One region of the Paenibacillus sp. Y660 genome, then DNA from elsewhere that is predicted to be linked to it. Evidence: riboswitches for the same ligand, from Rfam matches in the RefSeq annotation. Region 1 holds a riboswitch; the other holds the start of a gene.
The links. A riboswitch is a leader RNA that binds a small molecule or an ion and turns the genes downstream of it on or off. The one in region 1 is predicted to bind ZMP and ZTP.
Positions count from the first base shown of each region.

Region 1 (25,533 bases):
TTCACGAATATCCGTGTATGGTCCAAGAATAACGACACCGACATTGCTTTCTTCCAAGTTCAAAGCCATACCGACAACACCGTTGGAGAATTCGAGCAGTTCACCCTGCATCGCATTTTCCAAGCCGTGTACGCGGGCGATACCGTCACCGACATTGATTACGGTGCCGACGTCTACGACTTGAATTTCGGATTTATATTGTTCGATCTGTTGTTTAATCAGCGTGCTGATTTCATCAGGTCTGATACTCAATTCGTTCACCCCTATCTACAGTGCATTAGATTTTAAACGATTTTTGTAAACGTTCCAGCTTGCCGGACAGGCTGCCATCATATAGACGATCGCCGATGCGCACTTGTACGCCGCCGAGCAAAGCAGGCTCTACCACTTGCTGTGCAATAATAGTTTTGCCGGTCAACTGTCCGAACTGCGCCGCTACACCAGCAAGCTCGTCATCAGACAAAGCTTTGGCGGAATAAACCGTCGCATGCGCTTGACCAAGCGAATCTCCCGCAACCTTGGTGTATGCTGCATATACATCAGCAATAACATCCTGGCGACGACGAGTGATTAGAATTTGTACGGTATTGAAAACGAGCGCAGATACACGATCGCCGAATGCTGCTTTTAGAACCGCAATTTTGCTTTCTGGATCAATGCTCGGAAGCGATAGAAACTTTTGAATGTCAGCGTCCTGTTCAAGAGCTTGCACGATCAGCTTAAGCTGTCCCTCTACCTCTGAAACAACCTGCTGCTTCTCAGCAACCTCGAACAGTGCTTTAGCGTAGCGCTTCGCTACGACTGCATCGCGGCTCATTTATTTCCAACTTCTTTCAAATATTGACCAACCAGCTGCTCTTGCGATTTTTCATCCACTTGCTTCTCAATAATTTTCGACGCGATTTTCACGGAAATGCCGCCAACTTCTGTACGAAGCGCCGCAATTGCTTTGTTTTTCTCGCTTTCGATATCTTTGAGAGCATCGTCTTTCAGACGGGATGCTTCCGATTTTGCAGTTTGAACGATCTCTTCCGCTTGCTTAGAGCTCGTAGTTCTCGATTGTTCGATAATTTCGTAAGCTTCCTTGCGAGCTTGCTGGAGTGCAGCCTTTTGCTCTTCCATCTGCTGCTCGGCCGCTTTCCGGCTGCTCTCAGCCGTATTCATTTGTTCAAGCACAAGCTGTCTGCGCTTCTCCATTACTTCGAACAATGGACCGAACGCATATCTACTCAGCAACCAATACAAAATCCCGAAGGCAAGAATTGCATATACTGTCGATTCCCAATGCCATGCCATAGATGCCACTCCTTTCTCACCACAATATTGTCTTAATCAAAACGAAGGCGAAGAGGGCTAAGGCCTTCCCCGCCAGTTGCAGTTATTAAGCTTGGAAGAAAGCCAAGAAACCGATAACTACGCCGATGATAGGCACAACCTCGACGATACCTACACCGATAAACATAGTTGTTTGAAGCTTGCCTTGAAGCTCAGGCTGACGAGCGATACCTTCAACTGTTTTACTAACGATCATACCGTTACCTACGCCTGCGCCAACTGCACCCAAACCTACTGCCAAAGCTGCTGCTAATAATTCCATTTTTAAAATCCTCCTCGAAAATTGTTGTTTTTTGTATAACCAACCGCGGTATTTCTTAAATAAACCGAGGCATAAAGCGTAAATTAATGTTCTTCATCGTGGATGGCAGCTTGCGAAATATATACCATCGTCAGAATCGTGAACAAGAAAGCCTGAATACCGCCTACAAAAAGACTGAAGCCCTGCCATGCAACAAGGAACGGCGTACCTACCCAACCCATCATTAGAATCGTTGCGATAAGTACCTCACCCGCATAAATGTTAGCGAACAACCGAAGTGCCAGCGTTACCGGCTTAGAGATTGTTTCGATTATGTTCACGGGGAAGAAAACAGGAAACGGATGGAAGTAATGCTTTAGGTAGTGCTTAGTGTTCAATTTCAATCCAAGGAAATGGACGATTACGAATACAATAAGCGCTAGTCCCGCAGTTACTGAAATATCAGCCGTTGGGGATTTCCACCATGCCAATTCAGCATGATTTGCAACCATTTCTTCTGTAACGCCAAGCCAAGAAATAGCGTGATGAGGTACAGTTACGATACCGAAAGGCAAACCTAACAGGTTTGAAATAAAGATGAACATAATGAGTGTCATCCCTAATGACAAGAAAGGCTTAACCCGATTTAACGGCATTGTGCTTGAAATAAAGTTGTGTACGAAATCAACGACCCATTCCAAAAAGTTCTGCATCTTCGAAGGGTTGTCCACCGAAAGGTTGCGAACAGCCAGCTTGGCAATCAAGAATGTCACAATGACTGAAACCGTAATGGCAATAAAACTCGAAATGTCAATGCTAAGCGGCCCGAGCTGCCATATGGGAAATTCATGCATCTAAAATTTTCACCCCTTTCCGCTAAGATGTCGTTTATTGTGGATATATGCTGCTACCAAAAGAACAAACGGCATGACCATGCAGCCAGCTAAAGCGGCTGGCATGCTGAGATCCTCCGGAAAGCGATAAGCGATCATGGCTACCAGCAGCACGGTTGCGATGCGGTTTCCAAGACCAAGACCTCTCTTACGCGGTCCTACCCCCGCTGCTCCTAGGGTGACCATTTCCACTCTTCGTCTCAGTAAAAACGCATTCATGGAACCTGCTGCCAATCCCACAAGAAGGCCGAGAGACACCGTACGCCATTCCGGAAGGAAAGCCCATACAATTAGGCATACCGCCATTGCATAAACAAGCGTACGTAAGGCTGTCCTCATAATGTTATCCATCGGGTTCCTCCATAACCTTCTTAACGAGCAGAATGGCTGAGAGTAGACCGACAGCCAGACCGACCAGTATGCCACCGAGCGACCATCCCTTTACGTCACCAAAACGGTAACCGAGGGACGAGCCGATCCAATAGCCTAAAAAGATACATACAGCGACTTGCACTCCGAGTGCGCCAACTAGTCCGGCTGCAAACAGCGGATTGTCCCTTCTGCCCTTTTTATTCATGGTTCATACCCCTGTCAATCCTCATTTATTTTATCCAAGCGGCGACACGTTTGTCAATTGAATTAACTGCAAACATTTGATGAAAAGATTACCGAAAACCCTTGATACATAAGGTATTGCGAGCCCCGAAAACCGTACAGTACTACTGTATGCTGTACATTCGCCTATCACGCTATCGCCACTGTTCAATCTATGAACGTTGTGTGAACGAATCCGGACGCTGCTTCAGCCTGCCAAAATGATGCAAAATCGCGTCTACAATACGCTCGGATGCACGGCCATCGCCATAAGGATTTGCTGCTTGGCTCATACGGGAGTATAGCTGCGAATCTGTCAACAGCGCACGCGCGCGGCTGTACACAAGCTCCTCGTCCGTACCGACTAATTCAAGCGTACCCGCCTCGATGCCCTCCGGACGCTCTGTCGTATCGCGAAGCACCAAAGTTGGCACCCCGAATGACGGCGCCTCTTCCTGCAAGCCGCCGGAATCTGTCATGATCATATAAGCATGCGGGTAGAAATTGTGGAACTCAAACACGTCAAGCGGATCAATCAAGCGAATGCGCGGGTGATCGCCTAAAATTTCATTCGCAGGCTCTCTTACGGCTGGATTCGGATGTACGGCATAGACGATGACTACATCCTCATGCTCGTCAGCAATCCGCTTAACAGCGCGGAAAATATTCCGATGCGGCTCGCCAAGCGCTTCCCGGCGGTGTGCAGTCATCAGAATCATCCGTTTGCCTTTCGCCCAATCAATGACCGGATGCGAGAAAGACTCGTCCACCGTATATTGAAATACGTCAGTAGCGGTGTTCCCAGTCACATAAATGGCAGCATCCGACTTATTCTCTTTGCGCAAATTGCCTGCCGACCATTCTGTCGGTGCAAAGTGAACATCAGAAAGCACGCCGGCAAGCTGCCGATTCATTTCCTCCGGATACGGAGATAACTTGTTCCAAGTACGAAGCCCCGCCTCGACGTGACCGACTTGTATTTGCTTCAGGAACGCTGCGTAGCTCGCCAGAAAGGTCGTCTGCGTATCGCCGTGAACAAGTACGATATCAGGTTTCGCTTGCGTCAGCACGGGGTCTAGCCCCTCTAGAACGCGCACAGTCGTTTCCGTCAAAGTCTGACGGTCCTTCATGACATTCAAATCGTAGTTCGGATGGATCTCAAAAAAATCGAGAACCTGATCCAGCATTTGGCGATGCTGCGCCGTTACGCATACGATCGATTCGATTTCGTCCTCGCGCTTTTGCAGCTCAAGCACAAGCGGTGCCATCTTGACTGCCTCCGGACGCGTTCCGAAAATGGTCATTACCTTCAGTTTAGACAAAAGCTTCCACTCCTATTATAAATTCATGCGAATAGCATTAATTGGTTCCGAACATGCGGTCTCCAGCGTCGCCTAAGCCAGGAACGATGTAGCCCTTCTCATCCAGTCGCTCATCCAAGGCTGCGATATAAATATCAACATCGGGATGTGCTTCCTGTACGGCCTTTACACCCTCAGGGGCAGCTATCAGACACATTAATTTTATTTGGTCGCAATTATGGTTCTTCAGCGAGGTAATCGCAGCGATCGCCGACCCGCCCGTCGCAAGCATCGGATCGATGACGATAAGCAAACGATTCGGAGCATCCGTCGGCAGGTTAATATAATATTCCTTCGGCTGAAGCGTCTCGTGATCGCGCGCAAGTCCAATATGACCTACCTTTGCAGATGGAATCAGCTTCAATATACCGTCTACCATGCCAAGCCCGGCACGCAAAATGGGCACGAGACCCAGCATTCTTCCGGATACAACCTTGGAATCTGTCTCGGCGACCGGCGTTTGCACCTTGATGGTATCAAGCGGTATTTCTCTCGTTAGTTCGTATGACATTAAAGTAGCTACTTCATCAACCAATTCCCGAAAATCTTTTGTATTCGTTTCTTTATCCCGAATAAAAGTCAGCTTATGCTGAATTAACGGATGGTCGCAAATGATTAGTTTGCTCATGGAGCGGTATTCCTCCCGTTTATTGTTGTAGGCCTTGACACAATCCCGTATATTATAGCACTGTAAACTGTCCGTTGCATCCCGAGTTTTATGATTGTACAAATAAAGGCCGGAGCATCCAAGAAAGGATGCTGCCAGCCTTCGACCTGATCGTTCCTATGAGCTCCCGCAGCCGCCGCCGCAGGAGGAACCTCCTCCTCCACCGCTGTCCCCTCCGCCGCTGCCGCAGGACGAATCGCCTCCTGAGCCGCCATCGCTGCCGCCTGAATGGTCTCTCCCATCATCGGAGGAGCCGCTGCAGACGTATGTGGAACCGCCGCTCCCATTTGCATTGCGTTCCTCCTCATTCTGCTCCTGGTCCATCCGCCCTGCAAAATCAGTTGGATTCGACAGCGAATGATAAATGAGCATGCCCGAAAGCAGCCCAGTTGCTCCAAGAGCAGAATCATAACCATAGCTATTTGAAGAGCGCGAATCCCTGACATATGGAGGCTTGCCGCTGCTAGCTGCCGTAAGCTGCGATTTCGCGCGTTCAATTAAATAGCCGGACGTTGCAGACAAATCAGCGTACCTTGCTGCTGCTTTGACGTTAAACCACTGCAAACGAAGCTCTTCCGGACTCCAATCCGCCAGCTCCTTCAGCTTATGCTCCGGCATTTGCGTTCTATAAAATGCGCCCCAAATTCTACCGCTTGCCGGCGCTTGCTCGAACAGCTCGCCATACACCCAATCGAATAAGGCCCGCTCGCCTGGGTGAGGCGTCACGCCTGCCGCATGAGGCGCGTGGTGTATCATTTCGCCGCAGAAGCGCGTGCAGAACTGCTCATATTCCCTCGTGAACATAAGCATCTCATGCCACACCGCATCAACCTGCCTGCTATACATCGGAACGCTGCGCATAATGCCGCACATCAGAAAGTAACGCTTCAGCTCAAACCATGTCCAGTTCCACTCTTTATCCGTCATCCCCGGAAATTCCTTTAACACCCGATCCTTCACTCGGCTCTCAAAATCCAGGCCCAGCGCCGACTCCAAGCGCTCTGCCGCCGGTCTTGCGGGGTGTCCGTATGGAACGCCCAGAGCTGCCGCTGGCTCCGCATTCGGCCAAGGCGCAAACGTGTTTGTGCGCCCGAAAGATCCCCTGCCGTTTGTACGGCTATTTCGTCTTGAGCTCTTTGATTTATTGATTGCACTTACTGCAATTATTAGAAGCCCCGCAATTACTATAAATATTATAAATTGAGTCATTGTATCCTCCTATGCCAATTCGTCGTATCCATATTTTAACACAAACACTGTCTGCAAGGAGTGGTTTTTATCTCCTCGACAGACAATCCATAAAAAAATGAATAGTTATCGCCGATTATAATCCAGCCCAAAGCAATGAAAAAAATGTATACACAACCAAACCTTCAAGTTATCCACATTTGCCCACAGGTTATCAACAGACTTATGCACAATCCATAATACATTAATAAAATCATCTATGACATTGCAAAAAAAAGGAGCTATCCATCATGGCTAATAGCCCTCAGGACAGCTCCTTCACATTTTTCAATTATCTTTCTTATACGGACGCATAGTGGCAAGCGGCAAAATGCCCCTTCCTCACTTCAAGCAATGCTGGTTCATCGACCTTGCACTTATTCGTCGCAATCGGACAACGCGTATGGAATTGACAGCCTGAAGGCGGATTGATTGGACTAGGCAGATCGCCCGTCAGAACAATACGCTCACGCTCCGCTTCTACCTGAGGATCCGGAATCGGAATAGCAGATAACAGCGCCCTAGTATAAGGATGCGCAGGCTTATCGTAGAGCTCGCTGCTTTCAGCAAGCTCCACGATTTTACCTAAATACATAACCGCAACGCGGTCGCTTATATGCTTAACCATCGACAAATCATGTGCGATGAACAAGTAGGTTAGTCCCATTCTGCGCTGCAAATCCTGCATCAGGTTGACAACCTGCGCCTGGATAGAAACATCCAGAGCGGAGATTGGCTCATCGGCAATGATGAACTTCGGATCCACCGCCAGCGCGCGCGCAATGCCTATGCGCTGGCGTTGACCGCCGGAGAATTCATGCGGATAACGCGTAGCGTGGTCTGGATTCAAACCAACAACATCGAGCAAATGCTCCACTCTATGCTTGCGTTCCTTTTTGCTGCCTACAAGCTTATGGATATCAAGTGCTTCGCCGATAATATCCATAACCGTCATGCGTGGATTCAAAGAAGCATACGGATCCTGGAATATCATCTGCATGTCTCTTCGCATCGCTTTAAGCTTAGCGCCCTGTAGCTTATAGATATCCTGCCCGTCGAAAGTTACGCCTCCGCTAGTTGGCTCATATAGCCGCATAATTGTACGTCCGGCGGTCGATTTGCCGCAGCCGGATTCGCCGACCACACCAACGGTTTCCCCTTTTTGAATGGAGAAGGTAATATCATTAACAGCTCGGAGCGTCGCTCCGCCGCCTAGATTAAAAAACTTGCGCAGATGATTAATTTCAATTAACGGCTGTCTCATACCGATACCTCCCTATTTGCATAAGGATGCGCGAGCCAGCATGCCGAAGCATGGGATTCATTGCCGTCTACCGGGAGCAATTCAGGATCATTGTCCACGCAAACCCTCATTGCCTCATCACAACGGGCACAGAAGCTGCAGCCTGCTGGCGGCTTGATTAAATCCGGCGGCATACCGTAAATCGGCACAAGCGGATCTTCCTTCTTCTGGTCGAGACGCGGCAGCGAACGCAGCAGCCCTCTTGTATAAGGATGTTTAGGATTTTTGAAAATTTCCCATTTTGTTCCGGTTTCCACTACTTTTCCGGCATACATAACAATAACACGGTCACACATATCTGCTACAACGCCTAAATCATGCGTAATAAGAATAATAGAAGTGCCAAGCTTTTGCTGCAAATCCTTCATCACTCGCATAATCTGCGCCTGTATCGTTACATCGAGCGCTGTCGTAGGCTCATCCGCAATCAATAAAGACGGATTGCAGGCAAGCGCAATCGCGATCATCGCCCGCTGGCGCATGCCTCCGGAAAACTGATGCGGATATTGATTAACACGTGACGAAGCGTTCGGAATACCTACGAGATCAAGCATTTCAATAGCCCGCACGATCGCTTTCGTGCCGCTGATCCCTTGATGCTTAATAAGACCTTCCGTAATTTGCCGGCCAATCGTTAAGGTAGGGTTCAGCGAGGTCATTGGATCTTGGAAGATCATTCCCATTTCTTTGCCGCGAATGTCTTCCATCTGTTTATTAGACATTTTCAATATTTCTTTGTCTTTAAACATGATCGATCCGCTGGTCTCCGCCGGAGGCGATGGAATCAAACGCATAAGCGATTGAGCGGTAACGCTCTTGCCGCAGCCCGATTCCCCAACAATGGCTACTGCTTCTCCTTTATTAACGTGAAAATTAACGCCACGAACCGCCTTGACGACTCCGCCGCGAACTTTGAAATTAACGCGAAGGTTTTTTACTTCAAGCAACTTCTCCATCCATGTCCACCTCCTACTTCTTCATTTTCGGATCAAGCGCATCTCTTAGTCCATCGCCAAAAATATTAAAGCAAAGCATCGTTATACTGATAACTGCCGCTGGGAAAATCATTCTCCACGGATACAGGGTCCACGCTTTAATTGCATCATTGATCATCGTACCAAGCGAAGCAGCCGGTGATTGCACGCCGAGTCCCAAGAAGCTGAGGAATGCTTCTGCGAAGATAGCGCTTGGAACAGTAAGCGTCAACGTTACGATAATCGGACCCATCGCATTCGGAATGAGATGGCGGAACAGAATACGCCCCGTTCCTGCGCCGAGCGCCTGAGCAGCCATAACGTACTCTTGATTTTTGAGCTGCATGATCTGGCCCCGTACAATCCAGGCCATACTGATCCAACCGGTTATACTAAGCGCAAGCACTATCGTGAACATGCTCGGCTCTAAAATGACAATCAAAAGAATGATAATAAGCATGCTTGGAATGGAGTAGAGAATTTCGCATATACGGTTCAATATCTCATCGACACGGCCGCCGAAATAACCCATAATTCCTCCGATAATAACACCGAGAACCAAGTCGGCTAATGCAGCATATAAACCAACCTGCAAGGAAATCCCTGCTCCCATCCAAGTACGGGTGAAGAGATCTCGTCCAAGATCATCGGTACCAAACCAGTAGGTACCGTTCGGACCGAGGTTCTTTTCCTTCAAGTGATTCGTTTGAAAATCCTGCTCGGATATACCCGGGCCAATTATCGCCATAAGGGAGACGATTAGCAAAACAACTAAGCTGAACATCGCTATTTTGTTGGAACGCAGACGCAGCCAAGCATCTTTCCATGCAGAGATGCTTTCACGAACAACGACTTCTGTGTGCTTCTCATCTTTGTTCAGCTTAGCGAATTGATCCGGCGTAAAGGTGTTATCCTTCATCCTTTCCCGCCTCCTCTTGTCAGCTTAATTCGCGGATCGACAAAGCCATAAGCAACGTCAGTCAAGAACCGCGCAACCATCAGGATAATTCCATAAAATAAAGTAAGCCCCATTATGAGCGTATAGTCGCGGTTAGTAATACTTTGTACAAAATATTTCCCAATTCCACCTATACCAAATATTTGTTCGACAACAACTGACCCGGTAATAATATTAGCTGTCATCGGTCCTATATAAGTAACTACTGGCAAAATAGCATTGCGTAGAGCATGACGAACCAAGATAATGCGGCCGCTTAGACCTTTGGCGCGAGCTGTCTTAATATAGTCGGCAGACAGTACCTCCAGCATCGTTGAACGCGTCAGACGCGCGATAAATGCGGCTGGAAGGAAAGATAGCGCAAGCACAGGCATAATGAAATCTGTAGGATCGTTAAGACCCGATACATTAAGCCAACGCAGCTTGCTGCCAAGAACGAATTGTAAAATAGATGCCGCCAAAAAGTTGGGAATCGATACCCCAAGTACGGCAATAACAATCGTGAAGCTATCCAAAAATTTACGATGATTAAGCGCGGCAATGATGCCTAGAATCAAACCAAATGCTAGAGACACAATGACGGCAAAAAGGCCGATTTGCGCAGAATAGATAAAGCTCTCTTTGATAATGCGAGTAACGGACATATACTGCTGTTTCATCGACATCCCTAAATCGCCATGAAGCAAATTGTTCAAATACATGAAATATTGTTTCCATATCGGCTGGTCAAGGCCGTACATCTCCATGAGTCGCTCTCTTATCTTTTCGGGAATGGCCTTCTCCCTGATAAAGGGATCGCCCGGGATGATTTTCATAAGAAAGAACGTAGCCGACGCTAGTACAAACAACGAAACAAACATGGACAGAAACTTCTTGGATACATATTTTATCAACGCAATGGACACCTCCTTACAGAATATAAACAAGAAGAAATGCTATCGTGCAAGAGTCTAAATCAGTCAACAAGAAAGGGATATATGCGGACATCCCGCATATATCCCTGACTTCAGATGCTCGAAGGATGACTAATTCGCTTGGTAGTAACCTCTTGTGTAGTCGATGTCCCCTTTGTAGTCCAAGAAGATGTTCTTGAATCCAGGTTTAAGCATGTAAACGTTGCTGTAGTAGTAAATCGGCATGATCGGCATATATTCCATAAGAATTTTTTCTGCTTCAGTCATAGCTGCAATTCTTTCAGCTTGATCTCCGCTAGCATTCGCTTTTTTGATCAAAGCATCATATTCAGGAGAAGCAAAGCCAGTGTTATTTTGAGCGCCGCCAGTAACGAACATATCCAAGTAAGTCATTGGATCGTTGTAGTCAGCTCCCCAGCCTGCGCGAGCGATTTGGTAGTTCATAGCAGTACGGTTTTTCAGTAGAACGGCAAACTCTTGGTTCTCGATACCAACTTCGACACCAAGATTTTGACGCCACATTTCAACGATAGCTTCAGCAATTTTCTTGTGGCCGTCGCTTGTGTTGAACGTCAATGTTACTTTAGGGAATTTATCAAGCTTCAGCTCGGAAAGACCTTCAGCAAGCAATGTTTTCGCTTCGTCAACGTTCTCCGTGAAGAAATCATCCTTCACTTCGTTACGGTAATCTTCTTTCAAACCAATGATGCCTGGCGGAACAAAACCAAACGAAGGAACTTCGCCGGCCATCGTTACGCTCTCAACGATTGCTTGACGGTCGATCGCCATTGCAAGTGCTTTACGAACTTTTATGTTATTGAAAGGAACTTCTTCTGTGTTGAATTGGTAATAGTACGAGCTTGCGATACCTTTTGTAACGATCTCGTCTTTTTTCGATTCTTTCAGAACAGGGATTTGTTCAGCTGGGATTTCGCCAGTTGGTTTACCTGTGTAATCAAGTTTGTCTGTCTCATAGTTGGCAAGCTCAGTTGCAGACTCAGCAATCATTGTAAAGTCAATACCAGCAAATTTCACTTGGTCTTTATCGTAATAGTTTTCATTAGGAACAAGCTTAATGGATGTATTGTGCTGCCATTCGCTCATTTTGAAAGGACCGTTGCCGATGATTGTAGCCGCATCTGCAGCCCAAGCTTCGTTGTCCTTCACAGATTGATGAACAGGGTTATATACGTAGAAAGAAGTAAGACTCAAGAAGTACGGAGTAGGTGAAACGAGCTTAACTTCAAGCGTTTGAGCGTCAAGCGCTTTGACGCCAACCGCATCAGCGTTTTTCGTTTTTTCCTCGTTGTAATCTTGTGCGCCAACGATGTAGTAGAATTGGTAAGCGTAAGTTGAACCTACAGCAGGATCAAGCGCACGTTTCCAAGAGAATTCGTAGTCGTTTGCAGTAACAGGGTCGCCGTTACTCCATTTTGCGTCTTTACGGATTTTGAAAGTGTACGTTTTACCGTCTTCTGATTTTTCCCAGCTTTCAGCAGTTGCAGGAATGGATTCACCATTCTCGTTTTTACGAGTCAAACCTTCGTAAATACCCGTTGCAAGTGTACCTGATACATTGTCTTCCATAAGTGCCGGGTCAAGAGTCGAAGGCTCAGAGTGAATGTTCATTCTGAAAACTTTCGATTCGGATGATCCGCCATTAGTAGCACCGGATGTTTCTCCATTTGTAGCGCCGTTGTTGCCTGTCTCTTCTTTAGGTGTACAACCTACTGCGACAATAGCAAGAATGAGTAAAGCAGCAATAAAGGATAAAGCAGACTTTCTTGTTCTCATTGTAATCCTCCCGTGTTTTTTCTTCCGTGTTCATCATGGGCAGAACCGACCACCTCACTCGCGTAATATACAAACGTTTGCACTACGTTACAGCCTGTACAATGCAAAAGCATGTATCTTCCTGAGTTGCAGTTTATGCACTCTTCCCCTTCAAACATAGAGATTTTAGTTTACTAATATTTTTCACTATACATCCATGTTAATTATTTATCAACAAAATGTGAGGTGTAAATTTATGTATAAATGACTTTTATCCTACATACTTTAGCACTTTGACGCGTTTATTCAACTAATTATTTTATTGCTTTAATGCTTTACAGCGTTTATTCAGTCTAATATTCTGTTACTTTAACGCTTTGAAGTAAATCATCATAAATAATCAATAAAAAAGTATTAATTATTGGAAATACAAAATATAGATTAATTCCTTTAAATCCCCATTCAAATGGCATTTTTCTTATTCATTTGAGATTATAAACGCATTTGAACTGCAAAAAACTAATCAATTGTTAAAGTTTTATGTCTTCACAATATTGTCAATGGCTTTCAACACCATAATTGAAGTTAAAATCATTCATGAATTTTACTAAAAAAATGACTATTCTCATCTTGAATCAACTTTATTATCTTTCTTCTAGAGCCATTATTATATACCGCTCCATCGTTTGTGAAAACAAGCAAAATAAAAAAAGACCTATTCGGCACTAAAGTGCCAAATAGGTCTTGCTTATATTAATTCAAATGAAAATTAGTATTTCATTTCAGGATAAAGCGGGTACTGCGCAGTCAGGTCACGAACCATTCCGCGAGCTTTCGCAAGCACTTCTTGATCCTGTGGGCTGTTAAGCACTAGCGCGATCACTTCCGCAATGACCTTCATTGCTTTCTCGTCCATGCCGCGAGCCGTTGCTGCAGGCGTACCAATGCGGATACCGGATGTAACGAATGGGCTGGTTGGATCGAATGGAATTGCGTTTTTGTTTACTGTGATGCCTACTTCATCAAGCACATGCTCTGCTGCTTTACCTGTAATGTTCAGGCTACGCGTGTCAAGCAGCATCAAGTGGTTGTCAGTACCGCCGGATACGATGTTAAAACCTTTTGCCACAAGCTCTTCGGAAAGAACCTTTGCATTTTTAACAACCTGTGCGGCATATTGCTTGAATTCCGGTTTTAGAGCTTCGCCAAAAGCAACTGCTTTTGCTGCGATAATATGCATCAACGGGCCGCCTTGCGAGCCTGGGAATACCGCTTTATCGATTGCCGCTGCCCAAGGCTGGCGACAAAGGATCATACCGCCGCGCGGTCCGCGAAGCGTTTTGTGCGTTGTTGTCGTTACGAAATGCGCGTGAGGCACTGGGCTTGGGTGCAAGCCTGCTGCTACCAAACCAGCAATGTGCGCCATATCAACCATAAACAATGCGCCTACATCAGACGCGATTTTGCCAAGCTTCTCGAAATCGATTGTACGCGGGTAAGCACTTGCGCCAGCTACGATCAAACGAGGACGGTGTTTGAAAGCAAGCTTGCGAACTTCTTCGTAATCGATTGTGAAGGAATCCTCTTGAACGCCGTATGCCACGAAATTGTATAGCAAACCGGATGCGTTGACCGGACTGCCGTGCGTCAAGTGACCGCCATGCGCCAGGTTCATGCCGAGAACCGTATCGCCAGGCTGCAAAGCTGCGAGGTAGACAGCCATATTCGCTTGCGCGCCGGAGTGAGGCTGAACGTTCGCGTGCTCAGCACCGAACAATTCTTTTGCACGATTACGAGCGATGTCCTCAACGATATCCACATGCTCACAACCGCCGTAGAAACGTTTGCTTGGGTAGCCTTCTGCATATTTGTTCGTCAGCACGCTTCCCATTGCTTCAAGTACCGCTTCGCTAACGATATTCTCGGATGCGATAAGCTCGATATTATCACGTTGGCGATCAAGCTCAAGGCCTAGCGCTTTTAGAACTTCGGGATCTTGGTTGCGTAAATTTTCCATTTCAATATTCCTCCTCAAGTTAAACAGCCTGTATTTTAAAATGGTATAAATCAACTCATTATGGCTCTATCATGTAATCTACTCGCATGTTCCAGCTGATTGCTCCGCCGATATATTCGTTTCCAGCTCATATACTGCGCGGGAACCGCCAATGAGCTTCGGTCTCGTCACGGCCATCGTCACATGAGCTTCGCCAATACTGCGAATTGTCGGCCGAACCGGAACCGCAACCCGCTTCAAATGCATGCCAATGAACGTATCGCCGATGTCGATGCCGGCATGCGCCTGCACAGTCTCCACCAAGCAAGCCGACTCCAGCTGACGATAGGCGAATGCCGCCATCGATCCGCCTGCTTTTGGAACCGGCACCGCGCCTACGATATCAAGGCCATAACGCTCTGCGGCAGCACGCTCGATAACGAGCGCACGATTCAAATGCTCGCAGCATTGATATACCGGAATGAAGCCAATCTCTCTGCGAACAGCCTCCACGCCTGCATAAATCTGCTCTGCCGTATCCGTTGTTCCCGCTGTACCGATGCGGTGGCCCAGCACTTCACTTGTACTTACACCAATGACGAGAAGTTGACTCATAACGAGACTGCCCGCGGTCACCAGCTCCCGCACAATCGTCTCTACTTGCTCTGCAATGACTCCTGGTTGTACATGGGTGTTCTCACTCATTGCGATTGCCCCCCAATTAGGACTGGCTGTATTGCTCTTCGATTTGCATCACTTTATTTACTCGGCCTACATGACGCTCTCCGTTGGAGAACGGTGTCTCCAGCCAAATACGAATAATTTCCAAGGCTGCTCCAGGGCCTATAACACGTTCCCCAAGCGCCAATACATTCGTGTCGTTATGCTCGCGTGTAGCTTTAGCCGAGAACATATCATTTACTAGCGCGCAGCGGATGCCCCGCACTTTATTTGCAGCAATCGACATGCCGATTCCTGTCCCGCAAATCAATATACCCCGCTCTGCTTTGCCGCTCGTAACAAGGTCGCATACGGGCAATGCATAGTCCGGATAATCAACCGATTGGTCGCAGCTGCAACCTACATCTTCAATTTCATGACCGAGCGATTGAAGAAAAGGGACAACCTCGTCCTTCAAACGATAACCGGCATGATCGGCACCAATAGCAATTTTCAACGCAAAAGACCTCCTTCGAAATGATACATCACAGTGCTAGTATACCTATTTTAGCAAAAAAAGACGAAAAAAGAGCATGACATGCTTATCAGCATGCTGCTCTTTGCCCAGGCGACCGGCCGTATATTCCGATGCTCCACCGTGGTTTAACCCACTTCCGTCGCCAGTTACATCGGAAACCGTATATTGTCTTTTTATAATAGCTGAACATTCGTGAAAAATCAATCTATATCATGAGCGGCATTTGTGGAATTATTTCTTAGAAAGCTTGTCCAGCAGCTTCACGAGCGCATCCTCAATTTCATTCGCGCTGGTGCTGTAAATCGACAATGAGCCTCCGAAAGGATCCACGATGTCGAAGCTTGGAATACGGCGCTCCAGCTCCAGCAGCCGGCTTCTCTCTGCCGAGGTCAATTGCTGACCAAGCGCTTGCTTCATATGGAGCTCCGAATAAAGCCGCTCCAGTTCCTCAATATCGGCGAGCACGCGCGCATCCTGATTCGTGTATTCTTTTAAGGTATAGGTTTTGTCGACCGCCTCCGGATGCCATTGCAGCAGCCCTCGCTTGTGGTTAGCCGTCATCGTCAAAATAATGTCCGCCCAGTCGACTGCCTCGCTCGTCAGCGCAAGAGACGTGCTTTTATGATCAATGTCGCGTTGTCTAAGCGTCTCTACTGCATGCGCAGAAACCGGCAGTCCGTCGATTGTAGATATGCCCGCGGAACGTACAGCAACCGTAATGTTTCTCAGAGCAGCCATCCGGCGCAGCATAGCCTCCGCCATCGGCGAGCGGCATGTATTGCCGGTACAAACAAATAAAATACGCTTCACACTGCCAACTCCTTTTCTACCCGATTCGAAATGTCGGTCCATCTAAAAAATAAACAAGATGCCAAAGATGAACAATATTCCTCCGCCAATGGCTTCGCCGTATTCGCCAAAATTACCGCTTACCTTACGTCCAAGCATCAAGCCCAGCACCGACATCAGACCGCCAAAAAAACCGAACAGCAGAATGGTCGTCCATATATTAGCCGCAAACATGCCAAGCGTTATCCCTACGGAGAAGGAATCGATACTGACGCTAAGCGACAGCACCGTCAAGCCCCATAATGATCGATGGTCAAAAGATTGCACCGCGTCCCCGCGCAGCGAGCTGTATATCATATGCCCGCCGAGCAGCACCAGCAATACACCAGCGGCAGTCGTTGCGACATCCCCTAGCAGGCTGCCCACATACTGCCCGGTAAATATGCCTGCAAGCGGCATTATAACATGAAATAATGCGATCACAAGGCCGAGCTTTAGTATATCCAGCAGCCGAATTCCTTTCAGCCCAATGCCAAGTCCGAGTGAAAAAGCGTCTAAACCAAGCGCCAACGCTATAATAAGCAGCGTGAGCAGCTGTCCGGCATGCAAATGTGCATCGACCAAAGTCTATCTCCCCCATGTCCGCCTGTATTCTATACCAAACATATGCGGACATGAGGACAAACATACTATTGCTGTTGCCAGCTAAATTTTCGATGTACAGAAATTACTTTCAAACCGCTGCTTACACCTGCCTATACGCAAATAATTCGGTTGCCCGCAGCTTTAGCCAGACGGTTCATCAGAGCAGCGCCAATGCCATCTCCGCTGCAGCCCTCCGCCCATATGCGCTGCGCGCCAGCACTGTCAAAATCACGCAACGCAGCATACAGAAGATGCGCGGCTGCACCCAGCTCCTTCTCGCTGCCAAAAGAAAGTACGGAGTCCGCCTCATAACGCTTAAGCCGTTCTTCAAAGGCGAGCACGCCCGTAATCTCGCCGCGTGCCCTCGCAGCTCCTGCTTGTTCTTGAATGTACGCCACAACAGCCTCAGATTCGCCTTGTACGAGCTCGAGCTCCCCTTGCGGAGCATAATGCGTATACTTCATGCCAGGGGAACGCGGGGCCGCCTCAGGCTGCTCTGCCGAGCCGTTATCAATTGTCGCAGCCGGCGCCGCTTGCTGCAGCTCCTCAAGCGTTACTCCGCCTGGGCGCAAAATACGTATGCCATGCTCGCCAACCAGCTCGATCACCGTCGATTCCAAGCCTACACCTGTCGGTCCGTCATCCACTACGCCATCGATGCGACCGTCCAAATCGTCCAGCACATGCTCGGCAAGCGTGGGACTTGGTCTTCCCGATCGGTTCGCGCTCGGCGCGGCAATCGGACAGCCCGCTTCCGCCAGCAGCGCAAGCGCCGTTCGATGATCCGGCATCCGAATGCCCACAGTTGACAAGCCGGCCGTCACAAGCGGAGAGAGCACACCGTCACGAACAGGCAGCACAATCGTAAGCGGTCCCGGCCAAAAACGATCCATCAGCGCTGCGGCGAGCTGCGGATAAGGCAGTACCAGCGCATCCAATTGCTCACGGCGAGCGATATGGACAATAAGGGGATTGTCCGAGGGGCGCCCCTTTGCGGTAAATATCCGCTCAACAGCTGCAGTGTTTCGAGCATCCGCGCCAAGCCCGTACACCGTCTCCGTCGGAAAAGCAATTATTCCGCCTTCCTTAAGCTGACCAGCAGCCTCCGCAAGCTTCTCGCGGAGCTGATCATTACCATCCTTCTTCACGCGCCATATATTTGTTGTCGTCATCTCTATCCTTCAATCCTTGCCGCTAAAATTAAATTGTCCATTCATCCGCTATTATAGCACAAGCGCTCCAAAACGAGCAGAAACGAAAGCTGAAATGAAAGCTGAAACGAAAGAAGAAACGAACGCAGAAACGAAAGAAGAAACGAAAGAAGAAACGACAGTCCCTTCTTCACAACATCAGAAGGAACTGCCGCTTATTATGCAAACAACGATTTAATCCAATCGATAAACGATTTGATCATTTCCCAGAGAAAAAACTTCGCTTCCGGCGCTTCGCCTTCGGAAGGCGCAGCTGCAGGTGCTGCTGCAGCCGCTGTTTGCATTGCCGTTGCTTTCTCAGGGGCTGGATCTGCCTTCACCGCCGCAGTCTGTACCGTTTCCTCGGCAGGCGCTGCCGAAGCCTCGCCGGTCGCTGCATCAATGAAGCAAAGCGGAGGGAACAGCACGCACCACCAATTTTGGCCGTTGCCTTCGCCAAGCGTAATACGGAGCGCTTCATAGTCGCCAGCGGGATATACTTCATTCCCATACATTTTTGTCGGGAAAGGCACCATGCCAAGCTCCGCGGAGGAGCCATAGTCAAAGCCGCGGCTCTTCAATACTTTTTCAGTAATCCGTTCGATTTCAGGCATATTTGCGATAATCGTCTGACGAGCTTCCTCAATCGTCTGAGGACCCGTGACCCAGCCATTCATCGCTTTAACGATCTCATCCCGCACAAGACGCTTAACGACTTGGTCAGCGGGATTATCGGAATTGGCTAATATACGCAAACGAATCGCTTCCTGCGGAATTTGACCGCCTGCAAGCGCAGCATCCATCTTCTGAGCTTCCCAGCTCATAATTAAAATAACAATAGCAAAGACAATAAAACCATATGATTTGCGGTAAGCAAATTTATTTGAACGAACCGAATGAGATTGAGCGGACTTCGAAATATTAGAATAGGAATGAATGGAATAATGGCTGGACATGCAACACAAGCTCCTCTCGTCGCACCCGTCAGTGCGTCTGCTTGCGTTCCGGAACGTATCTATCCGTCATTATGTCCGTATGTCCTAATATATAAACCTAGCAATCTATCTTTTTTATTTCATTGATGAGAGTAAGAATAGGAAGTTCGAAAGCTTTACGCAGCAGATGAATGGCACGTTATAATTATGTCAGTAAGAACACTAGCGCAACAGCCAGCTTGCAGCACCTCAATTTTTCACGAGATAAGGACGGTTGCCCATAAATTTTGAAACTACCTATGCCGCCTATCGGCCGCTGCTCCATTCGATCGCCTACCGCATGCTCGGCTCCTTCAGCGAAGCCGAGGATCTGGTCCAGGACGTATTTGCAGATTACAGCCGATTGGATGCTAACGACATAAGCAATGAAAAAGCCTATTTAATTCGAATGGTAACGAATCGCAGCTTAAATCTTAATCAATCCGCGCGTAAACGCAGAGAGATTTATATCGGGGAATGGCTCCCTGAGCCAGAAGTCGTTACGGCCAAGCAAGACCCGGCTGAGCTGTATGACCTTCACGAGTCGGTCTCCTACGCGCTGCTGGTCATGCTGGAGCAGCTCTCTGCAGTCGAGCGGGCCGTGTTCATACTTCGGGAATCGCTTCAGTATGATTACGATGAAATCGCAGCTTGCCTGCAGAAATCGGAAGCCAATTGCCGGAAAATTTATAGCCGCGCCAAGGAAAAACTCCAAAGGGAACGGGAGTCGCTGCCGGTCAACTCGGACAAATCCGAGCCGCTCGCTGTTACCTTCATGGAGGCTGCGGCATCCGGAAACTTTGACAAGCTTATTTCGCTTTTGACGGAAGAGGCTGTACTCGTTTCTGATGGCGGAGGAAAAGTTCGTGCCGTTATATTCGCTATTATCAGCAGAGCTCGCGTCGTGGCCTTTTTGAAAGGCGTCATTCCAAAAACCTTTCTAGGCGATGGCCATCAGTTTGCTATCGTGAACGGACAATTCGGCATCATTATTATAAAAGATGGCAAGCCTAGAAGCGTCATCAGCTTCCGGCTGGATGAGTCCGAGCAGAGGGTTGAGCGGATATACGTCATGCTGAATCCCGACAAGCTGAAGCATGTCAGGGTCGAATAGCGATTTTATATCATACTGCATCCTGATAGGCTGAAGCGCGTCCAAATCGATGCAACTGAATATAAAATCTTTTTTTGTTCTTCTGTCACAACCGGTGTCGCTGCTTTGTCTTAGATGATGAAGAATCGCATTTAGCTCAAATGGGCTGACAAATCGGATAATAGAGGAGATTGAAGAGCATGACAAAGAGAACCGTAATTATGAAAGAAACGCCAAGCGCTTACCAAGCAATGCTTGGGTTGGAAAAATACCTGGGCACGACCAGCATCGATAAACAGCTCCAGGAATTGATTAAAATTCGCGCTTCTCAAATAAACGGCTGTGCGTACTGTATCAATATGCATACCAAGGACGCAAGAGAGCTTGGGGAAACAGAGAAGCGGATCTACGCCTTGAGCGCTTGGCGCGACACTCCGTTCTTTACGGAAGCAGAGCGTGCCGTGCTCGCCTTGACGGAGTCTGTCACCGTTATTACGAAAGAGCATGTGCCAGATGCGGTGTATGATGAGGTTGCTCGCCATTTTGACAGTACGCAGGTTGCGGAGATCATTATGGCGATCATTACGATTAACGCTTGGAATCGTATTGCGATTAGCACGAATATGATGCCGGAATAAGTGGGCGGGGTTAGTGGCAAGAGTTAATGGGGTTGGGTTGATGGGGAGAATTTTATGCAGGTTGTGTTGCAAAAAAGCCTTAGTTACACTTGACTCCTACGCTGCAGTCTGCATCAGAAACACTTATCTAATTTAGCACCTTGCTACGCTGCAGTTTATACAAACAGAATCACTCAAACAAACTCAGCTCCTTTGCTACGCTGCAGTTTATACAACAGAATCACCCATTCTGGCCTCAGTTTTCACCTTATTAGCTATTTCTGCTGCATTTATGCATTGTAGCTCGTCATTCTGGGGGTCATGTCAGGTTTCTGTTGCACTTTCTGCAATGGATCTAATTCCAAGCGTGGCGAGGACTTAAGGAACAAGCAATTAAAGCATTAATCAAACAAAATAGGATGCTGCCGGATATCCATTCGGCTGCATCCTATTATATTTCTCCATATTGAGTAAGAAAAAGGCATTTTTCTATTAACGCGGCTGCGACTGAACCGCAATGACATGGCGTTCGATTCCCGCATAGTCATTGATGATGCGGACATCATCCCATGCGCCCATGCTGCGCATCATGTCTGCGACGATGCGAGGCTGGCCCATGCCGAGCTCGAAGGCGACGATGCGAGGCATCTGAACGAGCAGCGGGAGCTGTTCCAGCATGCGGCGGTACGGATCTAAGCCGTCCGCCCCGCCCTCCAGCGCGAGATGCGGCTCATAGTCGCGCACCTCGCGCTGCAGCCCTGGCATATCCGCCACAGGTATGTACGGCGGATTGGAGACCAGCACATCGATGCGAAGCCGATCGTGCGCACTCTGTTCATGCCCAGGTATGAAGGGCATGAGCAGGTCGCCCTGCACGAACGCTATCCGGTCCGCCGATTCATGCCGGGCCGCGTTCGTGCGGGCGACTGCCAGCGCGTCCGGCGACAGGTCGGACGCGCACACGCGCCACGCGTGACGCTGCGCAGCTAGCGTGACGGCGATGGCGCCGCTGCCTGTGCCGACGTCAACGATCGTCGGCGCCAGCTCTTCACCTGCGCTGCCGCGCCCACCCGCTGCCTGCGGCCAGATCAGATCGGCCGCTTCAAGCACGGCCTCAACGAGCAGCTCCGTTTCCGGCCGTGGAATAAGCACGGCTGGCGATACAGCAAACGGCCGGCCATAAAACCACTGCTCGCCGATCATATATTGGACGGGCTCGCCCAGCGCCTTCCGGCGCACGAGCTGCTCCCAATCGGCCAGTTTATCGGGTGGGAAAGGTTCCCCTCCGTCGCGAAGCAGCGCTGCCCGGTCGATATCGAGCAAATGCATGAGCAGCAGCTCCGCATTATTGCGCGGCTCTTCGACCGCTTCCTCCTTCAACAAAGAGGCGGCTCGCATGCTTGCCTCACGAATCGATAGCGGCAGCGTAAACCATTGACCAACATTCATGCCGTTCACTCCTTCCACATTCCCGCTACAGCTCCATAAGCCGCCGTCCACTCTTCCACATTCCCGCTACAGCTCCATAAGCCGCCGTCCACTCTTCCACATTCCCGCTACAGCTCCATGAGCTGCCGTCCACTCTTCCACATCGCTGCTCCAGCTCCACGAGCTCCCCGTAACCTAATAAAACGCCAGGCCGCTGGATGCTTATCGTAAGCATCCAACAACCCAGCGCATCATGGTTTAAGCCATTTCACGTTCCATCAGATCAGCTTGCTCCGCAATCGTGAGCGACGAAATCACTTCCGTCAAATCACCGTTCATCACGGAATCCAGCTTATGAAGCGTTAGTCCAATGCGGTGATCCGTTACACGGCTTTGCGGGAAATTGTACGTACGAATACGTTCGCTGCGATCTCCCGTTCCAACCTTGCTCTTCCGCTCGCCGGCATATTTTGCTTCTTCCTCTTGGCGACGAACATCGGAGATGCGTGCACGAAGCACGGCAAGTGCCTTCGCTTTGTTCTCATTCTGCGATTTGCCATCTTGGCAAGTGGCCATGATTCCTGTAGGAACATGCAATACACGTACCGCGGATTTCGTCGTGTTAACCGATTGACCGCCTGCTCCGCTCGAACAGAACGTATCGACGCGAATATCCTTGTCGAGAATTTCAACCTCAACATCTTCAACCTCTGGCATAACCGCTACCGTGGAAGTCGAGGTATGAATACGTCCGCCTGATTCCGTTACCGGAATACGCTGTACGCGATGCGCGCCGCTCTCAAACTTCAGCTTGCTGTACGCGCCCTTGCCCGTAATCATGAAGATAACCTCTTTGAATCCGCCCAGATCGTTCTCGCTGAAATCCATCAGCTCCACTCTCCAGCCTTGCGTATCGGCAAACTTTGTATACATACGATAAAGCTCATATGCGAACAAAGCAGCTTCATCGCCGCCCGCAGCGCCGCGAATTTCAACGATAACGTTCTTGTCGTCGTTCGGGTCCTTAGGCAATAGTACGATGCGAATTTTCTCATCAAGCTCAGCTTGGCGCTTGCTCAATTCGTCAATTTCCATCTTTACCATTTCACGCATTTCGTCATCGAGCTTCTCTGCCTGCATCAGCTTGGCATCGTCGAGCTGCTCGGTAACTTGTTTATATTCCGTAAAGGCATCATAAGCCTCTTGTAAATCCGACTGCTCCTTGGAGAGCTCTCTAAGCCGCTTGGGATCACTGGATACATCCGGATCACACAATAGCTCACTCAGCTTCTCATACCGGTCTGCGAGTGCTTGTAAACGGTCAAACACGATCATTCACCTCTGTTTATTCCATTAGGATAATGTTCATTATACCATATCAATGGCATTGTATCGACTGCTGGTTTGGATTACAACCAGTAAACCGCGCCCAAATTCAATATAAAGCCCCGCAAGCGCAGTACTGCACTCACAGGGCCTTATTATTCCCAATTTTTTTACACGTTAAAACGGAAATGGATGACGTCGCCGTCACGCACGACATATTCCTTGCCCTCAAGGCGAACTTGCCCCTTCTCGCGAGCCACACCCATCGAGCCAGCTGCTGCAAGATCCGTAAAGGATACAACCTCGGCACGAATGAAGCCACGCTCGAAATCGGTATGAATAACGCCAGCCGCTTGCGGCGCTTTCGTTCCTTTGCGAATCGTCCATGCGCGAACCTCTTGCACGCCTGCTGTAAAATACGTGTACAGCCCTAGCAATCTATAAGCTGCGCTGATCAAACGGTTAAGGCCGGACTCAGACATGCCCAGCTCCTCAAGGAACATTTCCTTGTCTTCGCCCTCAAGCTCAGCAATTTCCGCTTCTACCTTCGCGCTGATCGGCACCACATCAGCGCCTTCCGCAGCTGCGAAATCACGAACGCGTTGAACATACTCATTGTCGTCCGAGTTTGAAACCTCATCCTCGCTCACATTGGCCGCGTACAATACGGTCTTCATCGTCAGCAAATGCAAATCGCGAACGAGCAGCTTCTCGTCTTCGCTCAGCTCTACGCTGCGAGCAGGCATATCGTTGTACAACGCTTCCTTGATGCGCTCAAGCACTTCGATTTCCTGGGCAACCTTCTTGTCGCCGCCCTTTAGGTTTTTGCGGGAACGGTCGATCTTCTTGTCAACGGAATCAATATCCGCCAAAATCAGCTCCAAGTTAATCGTTTGGATATCGCTGATCGGATCTACTTTTCCTGCTACATGCGTAATATTGTCATCTTGGAAGCAGCGAACGACGTGTACAATCGCGTCAACCTCGCGGATATGCGCCAAAAACTTATTGCCAAGACCTTCGCCCTTGCTCGCGCCTGCTACTAAGCCTGCGATATCAACAAATTCGAATGCCGTTGGCACGATGCTCTTCGGAACGACAAGCTCAACCAGCTTGTCCAAACGCTCATCCGGCACCTCAACTACGCCAACATTAGGATCTATTGTACAAAAAGGATAGTTGGCAGATTCTGCCCCTGCTTGTGTAATTGCGTTAAATAATGTCGATTTGCCGACGTTCGGCAGACCCACGATTCCAGCTTTCAATGCCATGCGATAAGACACCCCTATTTTCCCGAAAGTAAACAACTCCAGCTATTATACCCCAGCGTTCCCTACATTGAAAGTGCCAACGGCTTCTGGAAGCCACTTTCACTAAGCTTTATGCCGAATAAAGGACCGTTTCAATACACAAGCTAAGTATCCGCAATTGCAAACACACGCGTACGAAGTACGTTGTGTTGTGATTCAAGAATTTTAAAGGAGGTGAGCTTATGGAAAATCAAACGCACAAGGGCAATTACAAGGGAACGACGAATATGAACGCAAAAAATCAGGATATGGCATTCGTCAACGATACGATCGAGGATACGAAGTCCACGTCCAATTTCACTTCCAAAAAGAAGAAAACGGATTAGCAATTGTTCATTATCACGTACCAAAAAGGCCTGAATACCGCCGCTCATCGCTGGCAGTATCCAAGCCTTTTTATTTTCACATCATATCGCTACATTCGAAGAGGTGCTTCCTGCAGCTCAGCGCGCGATTGCAAATAGCGGAAGAAGGCTGCTGACGCCTCGCCGCGCGTCACCTGCTTCTTAGGCAAAAACTTGCCATCAGACAGGCTCATAATTTTGAGACCAACGACGATCGACGCCTGACCTTTGTTCTCAATCTGCGCAGCATCCTTAAATGTCGCTTTGAAAATATGATCATAATTCGCAAGCGCATTGTAGCCAAGCGCACGCACGATCAGCTCTGCCATCTCGTCGCGCGACACTTTGCCGTTTGGATTGAAGGACCCGTCGCCTACATCGAT
Region 1 is NZ_JBXBBJ010000008.1:72,707-98,239, reverse strand. Features, by position in the region: gene atpA (F0F1 ATP synthase subunit alpha) at 1-252, opposite strand, end outside; gene AC2TDN_RS12045 (F0F1 ATP synthase subunit delta) at 278-817, opposite strand; gene atpF (F0F1 ATP synthase subunit B) at 814-1,296, opposite strand; gene atpE (F0F1 ATP synthase subunit C) at 1,382-1,597, opposite strand; gene atpB (F0F1 ATP synthase subunit A) at 1,681-2,430, opposite strand; gene AC2TDN_RS12025 (ATP synthase subunit I) at 2,440-2,820, opposite strand; gene AC2TDN_RS12020 (AtpZ/AtpI family protein) at 2,813-3,046, opposite strand; gene wecB (non-hydrolyzing UDP-N-acetylglucosamine 2-epimerase) at 3,237-4,385, opposite strand; gene upp (uracil phosphoribosyltransferase) at 4,423-5,052, opposite strand; gene AC2TDN_RS12005 (glycine-rich domain-containing protein) at 5,209-6,300, opposite strand; gene AC2TDN_RS12000 (ABC transporter ATP-binding protein) at 6,620-7,582, opposite strand; gene AC2TDN_RS11995 (ABC transporter ATP-binding protein) at 7,579-8,577, opposite strand; gene AC2TDN_RS11990 (ABC transporter permease) at 8,591-9,514, opposite strand; gene AC2TDN_RS11985 (ABC transporter permease) at 9,511-10,446, opposite strand; gene AC2TDN_RS11980 (peptide ABC transporter substrate-binding protein) at 10,579-12,261, opposite strand; gene AC2TDN_RS11975 (serine hydroxymethyltransferase) at 13,010-14,257, opposite strand; gene AC2TDN_RS11970 (TIGR01440 family protein) at 14,336-14,941, opposite strand; gene rpiB (ribose 5-phosphate isomerase B) at 14,958-15,413, opposite strand; ZMP/ZTP riboswitch at 15,512-15,594, opposite strand; gene AC2TDN_RS11960 (low molecular weight protein arginine phosphatase) at 15,666-16,244, opposite strand; gene AC2TDN_RS11955 (manganese efflux pump MntP) at 16,287-16,847, opposite strand; gene AC2TDN_RS11950 (L-threonylcarbamoyladenylate synthase) at 16,979-18,040, opposite strand; gene AC2TDN_RS11945 (hypothetical protein) at 18,135-18,257, shown strand; gene spoIIR (stage II sporulation protein R) at 18,238-19,014, opposite strand; gene AC2TDN_RS11935 (RNA polymerase sigma-70 factor) at 19,268-20,146, shown strand; gene AC2TDN_RS11930 (carboxymuconolactone decarboxylase family protein) at 20,326-20,763, shown strand; gene prmC (peptide chain release factor N(5)-glutamine methyltransferase) at 21,235-22,191, opposite strand; gene AC2TDN_RS11920 (hypothetical protein) at 22,217-22,405, opposite strand; gene prfA (peptide chain release factor 1) at 22,429-23,499, opposite strand; gene ychF (redox-regulated ATPase YchF) at 23,667-24,767, opposite strand; gene AC2TDN_RS11905 (hypothetical protein) at 24,989-25,132, shown strand; gene AC2TDN_RS11900 (S-layer homology domain-containing protein) at 25,222-25,533, opposite strand, start outside.

Region 2 (4,708 bases), on a different contig from region 1:
ATAATTATCCGAAAAGGCGTTGAACTAATGAAAAATTTACTCGTTACGGGCTATCGCGCGCATGAGCTTAATATTTTTAGCCAGAAGCATGAAGGCATCGTTTATATTAAAAAAGCGTTGACGGGCAAGCTGGTGCCGCTCATAGAGGATGGTCTCGAATGGGTGATTACGCCAGGCCAGTACGGCGTTGACCTTTGGGCTTGCGAGGTCGTGATCGCGCTCAAGGAGATGTATCCTCATCTGCGGCTTTCGATTATTTCCGCATACGCTAATCCGGAAGAGAAGTGGAAGGACGATAAAAAGGAATTTTATCAGCAGGTGCTAAAAGGGGTCGATTATTACGCTTCCGTCAGCAATCAGCCATATAACGGGATTTGGCAATTTACGGCGCGGGACGAGCTGCTGTTTCGCAGAACGGACGGCATTTTGCTCGTTTACGACGAGGATGCAGGCGAAGGCAGTCCGAAGTTTTTTAAAGAACGGGCGCTGAAGAAGCAGCAGGCAGAAGGCTACGAATATATAAGCATTAGCTCGGAGGATATCCAAAGCATCGCGGATGATGACAATCTGTATTCCGAGCATTCATGATGGTTACAAAAAAATACGAAACTTATGATTTGACAAATCATAGGTTACCCGTTATTATCTGATTAGATAAATATCTAATTAGATAAATGTTAAATTTAAAACAAAGGGGGAATAAAAATATGCAGCTGGATAAGGTTGTGGCTTATCATAAGGCGCTGGCTGATGCGACGAGAATTAAGCTGTTGATCATGCTGGCAGAAGGCGAGCTTAACGGGCAAGAGCTTGCAGAGAAGCTAGGCGTTACGCCAGCAACGGTCACGCATCATGCGACTAAGCTGCGGGAGGCCAGCTTAATTAATGAGCGCAGAGAAAAGAATACGATTTATTTTTCGCTGAACCATTATTTTATTAAGAGCAACGCCAGCGCTGCGGAGCAGCTCATCTATCGGAATGCGGGAATGGAGAGGGGATTGGAGAGTATGGAGGAAAGCAGCAAGCGTCTAAAGGAATCGGTTATCCGCAATTTTTTTACGGCGGAGGGAAAGCTGAAGCATATTCCCGCCCAGCATAAGAAAAAACTGATCGCGCTTCAGCATATCGTATCGCACCTGACGAGAGGGCAAAAGTATACGGAAAAGGAAATAAACGCGTTTATTAAAGGCTTCCATGACGATTTCGCTACGATCCGGCGGGAATTTATTATGCATCAATTCATGTTTAGAGAAAACGATATTTACGAACTGAACCCGCAAGAAATGTGGGCGAAATGGGAGACATTAGCTTAAAGCTGGCGGAAAAATTAAATATACCTGTTTTGTGCCTGTAAAATTTGGAGCAATCGGGCTAAGATGAACGTATTCCATCCATTAAGGGAGCTGTTCGATTGTCTGATAGAGGTGAACTTGTTTCACAGGTGCTGATTACTGCGGAGAAGCTTGGGTTTACGGACATTGATCCCGTTATTTTAAGTGAAGGCGGAAATTTGATCATTCATTTGGCTCCTCATGCGATTACTGTTCGAGTGGCTGTTGTTCTTTCTGAGAAAAACGCAGAGCTTGCACATGATATTCTCGAGCGCGAGCTGCAGGTGGCCAATCATTTGCACCATAATGGCGTACCAGTACTGCTGCCGATTCCAAATGCAGGACCTCATCGTGTTGGGAGCAGGTGGGCGACATTTTGGCATTACGCGCCTCCTGCACCATTGGAGCCGCTTTCGCCAAGCGAGGCAGTTGAACTCGTTAATGCTCTTACCTTAGCGATGAGTGGCTTCACTGCGTGTACCATCCCTGTTCTCGGTGTATGGGAAAGGGCCTATGAGTCGGCTTCAAGGCTCATTGAACAGACAGATCCTCGTATCCAAGCTTTGCTGGCGATTTTTTGGGAGATAGACAACCAAATGCGAAGGCTTGAACCTGAAGCTCTGATGCCGGCTCATGGAGATGCGCATGCCCGAAACTTGCTCCCGAGTCCAGAAGGCTGGAAATGGATCGATTTTGAGGATGTATGCTACATGCCGGCTTATTGGGATCTAGCCTCTTATGTCAGTAATCTTGTCTTATTTGGCGGATTACAAGAGCCAACCTACGCATACATGATGAGCAGTACGGAAATCATTGCCGGCCAACCGTCGTTTTCGTTCGCCCTTACGGCAAGGACCCTTGCGGCTACTGTATCCAACCTGGATTTAGCTTTGGCAGGAGATGGGGATTTGGCATTTGCATTCAAGCAGCTGGAGCATGCAGAGCCATTTCTACGTCGAATTAATCCAAGCCTAATGCTTCCCAATGCATAGCAAAAAAGGGGCTGTCTCAAAAGGACTAAACTTGAAATGGCGGTGCATGGGCTATTCCTGTGCCAGAGGGCGGTGATGGAAAAGAGAGCTGCAGCGGACAGAGAATCCTTTATTTTTCTAATTCAACGATTATTGTGGCATTCGCGGACTCAGGATCCGCTAATCACTCAGAAAACCCCATTCTAACCTCGTTTAGATGGAGATAAACGGATCTCCTGTCCTCTTATTACGCTAAAAGGGTCAAAACGCAAATATACCAGAACTACTGTCCGCTCGAAAGCTCGTTTTTGGATGCAAGGCTATCGTTTTCAGAAAAAAACATTGCATTCTCCCCATTTTCCTCATACAATAAAGTAAATATCTGGTATGTGTGACTGGCGTAAAAGTGGACAACCACAAGGGAGCATATATTCATATCGCCGTACGCCTGGCAAAGTATTTGATCCTCGATCAAGTGCTTTTTTTATTTTAACGATGATGAAAGGTCAGGTGTTCTGGTATGAGGATCGCATTCATTCTATTTGATCAGATGACTACGCTGGATTTTGTCGGTTTTTATGATGCAGTAACGAGATTAGGGAAGTTCGAAGCAGAAATGAAGATGTCATGGGATTTTTGTTCGAACAAAGAGCAGATTACGGATGATCGCGGACTGACTATGAAGATAGACCGGGTTCTTCCTGACCTGTCAGCCTATGATTTACTATTTATCCCGGGCGGCTTTTCGACAAGGCAGCTAAGATATGATGCCGATTTTATAGCATGGATTCAAACTGCACGTGATGTAGAGTACAAGGTGTCGGTGTGCACAGGAGCATTAATTTTGGGTGCTGCGGGGTATTTGCATGACAAAAAAGCGACAACAAATCCGTCTGCTTACGAGCTGCTGGCGCCTTATTGCGCAGAGGTGATTAAGGAGCGTTACGTGAGGGATGGGAATGTTTTTACGGGCGGAGGCGTCTCGGCTTCTATTGATTTGGGTCTATATGTCGTGGAATCTCTTATTAGCGCTGAGGCAGCTAGGCAAATTCAAGAAAAGATGGATTATCCCTACTTCACTGCTGCGAGAAACTGATAAGATTTTTGCGGAAAAATGTTGCTTGGGTAACTTTCGTCAAAGTATTATAAACGGCAGTACAGGGGATTCGCGAGCAAGCTGGCAATGAAAGGCTGTTGTCAGGCATTTCCGCCAAGTATACAATGTGTAAGGGGAAAAATAGACAATAATTATTCAAGGAGAGTGCAAGTGGTTTGTCATCAGGTGTAATTGCAAGAGGTTCGGTTTCATTTCGTTTTCGTTTAATTACATTGCTGCTGGTCGTCGTAGTCGCGGGCATGAGCCAAGGGCTGTTGCTGCCGCTGCTGTCTATTATGCTGGAGGACTCCGGCATTTCATCGGATATGAACGGTATTAACTCGGCTGCTATGTATATCGGCATTTTCTGTACGATGTTTTTCGTGGAGAAGCCGGTCATGCGTTTTGGTTACAAAAAAGTGATCGTAGCAGGGATTGCGTTAGTTACGCTTGCGAGTCTGCTCTTCCCATTCACAGAGTCGCTAGCTATATGGTTCGTCTTGCGTCTGCTTGTCGGTGTAGGCGACAGCTCGCTCCATTATGCAACTCAGCTATGGATTGTGAGCTCAAGCCCCGCTGATCGGAGAGGGAGATATATTTCTCTATACGGTATGGCATACGGTCTTGGCTTCAGTATAGGGCCGCTTGGCATTAATCTTCTACCGCTTGGAAGATCGGTTCCGTTTGTTGTTTCCTGCCTATTTTTTGTCACGGTTCTTCTGTTAGTTCTGCGGATGAAAAATGAGATGCCCGAGCGAGCTGCAAGAGGCGCTGCGGCGGAAAATCGGTTCGTGAGAACGTATCGCATGGCGTGGTTTGTGCTTATACCGGGCTTCCTGTACGGCTTGATGGAAGCTTCCATGAACAGCAGCTTCCCGCTGTACGGCTTGCGCATCGATTTAAGCCAGCACTGGATCTCCCTGCTGTTATTGGCTTTCGGCGTTGGAAGCCTGATCCTGCAGCTGCCGCTTGGCATCATGAGCGACCGAATCGGGCGAAAGCCGGTGCTAATTGCCTGCGGTATAATCGGATCGCTAGCTTTCTTCGCGATACCTGCTGCTGGCGGCAATGTTGCAATGCTTCTCGTGCTATTCGTAATTGCCGGAGGAGTAGTAGGATCGTTCTATTCGCTCGGTCTTGCCTATGCCGCGGATATATTGCCTCGCGCTATACTGCCAGCGGCGAATGTGATCGCATCGATCCACTTCAGCCTTGGCAGCATCATGGGGCCGACTCTCGGAGGTTATGGCATACGCTATATTTCCGATTCTGTAAACTTTCTGTTCTTGGGCGCTACATTCCTCATTTTT
Region 2 is NZ_JBXBBJ010000036.1:28,519-33,226, forward strand. Features, by position in the region: gene AC2TDN_RS24335 (SLOG family protein) at 28-588, shown strand; gene AC2TDN_RS24340 (DUF2087 domain-containing protein) at 708-1,313, shown strand; gene AC2TDN_RS24345 (phosphotransferase) at 1,412-2,323, shown strand; ZMP/ZTP riboswitch at 2,684-2,762, shown strand; gene AC2TDN_RS24350 (DJ-1/PfpI family protein) at 2,823-3,398, shown strand; gene AC2TDN_RS24355 (MFS transporter) at 3,575-4,708, shown strand, end outside.
Region 2: another riboswitch for ZMP and ZTP. It lies ahead of AC2TDN_RS24350 (DJ-1/PfpI family protein); the one in region 1 lies ahead of rpiB (ribose 5-phosphate isomerase B).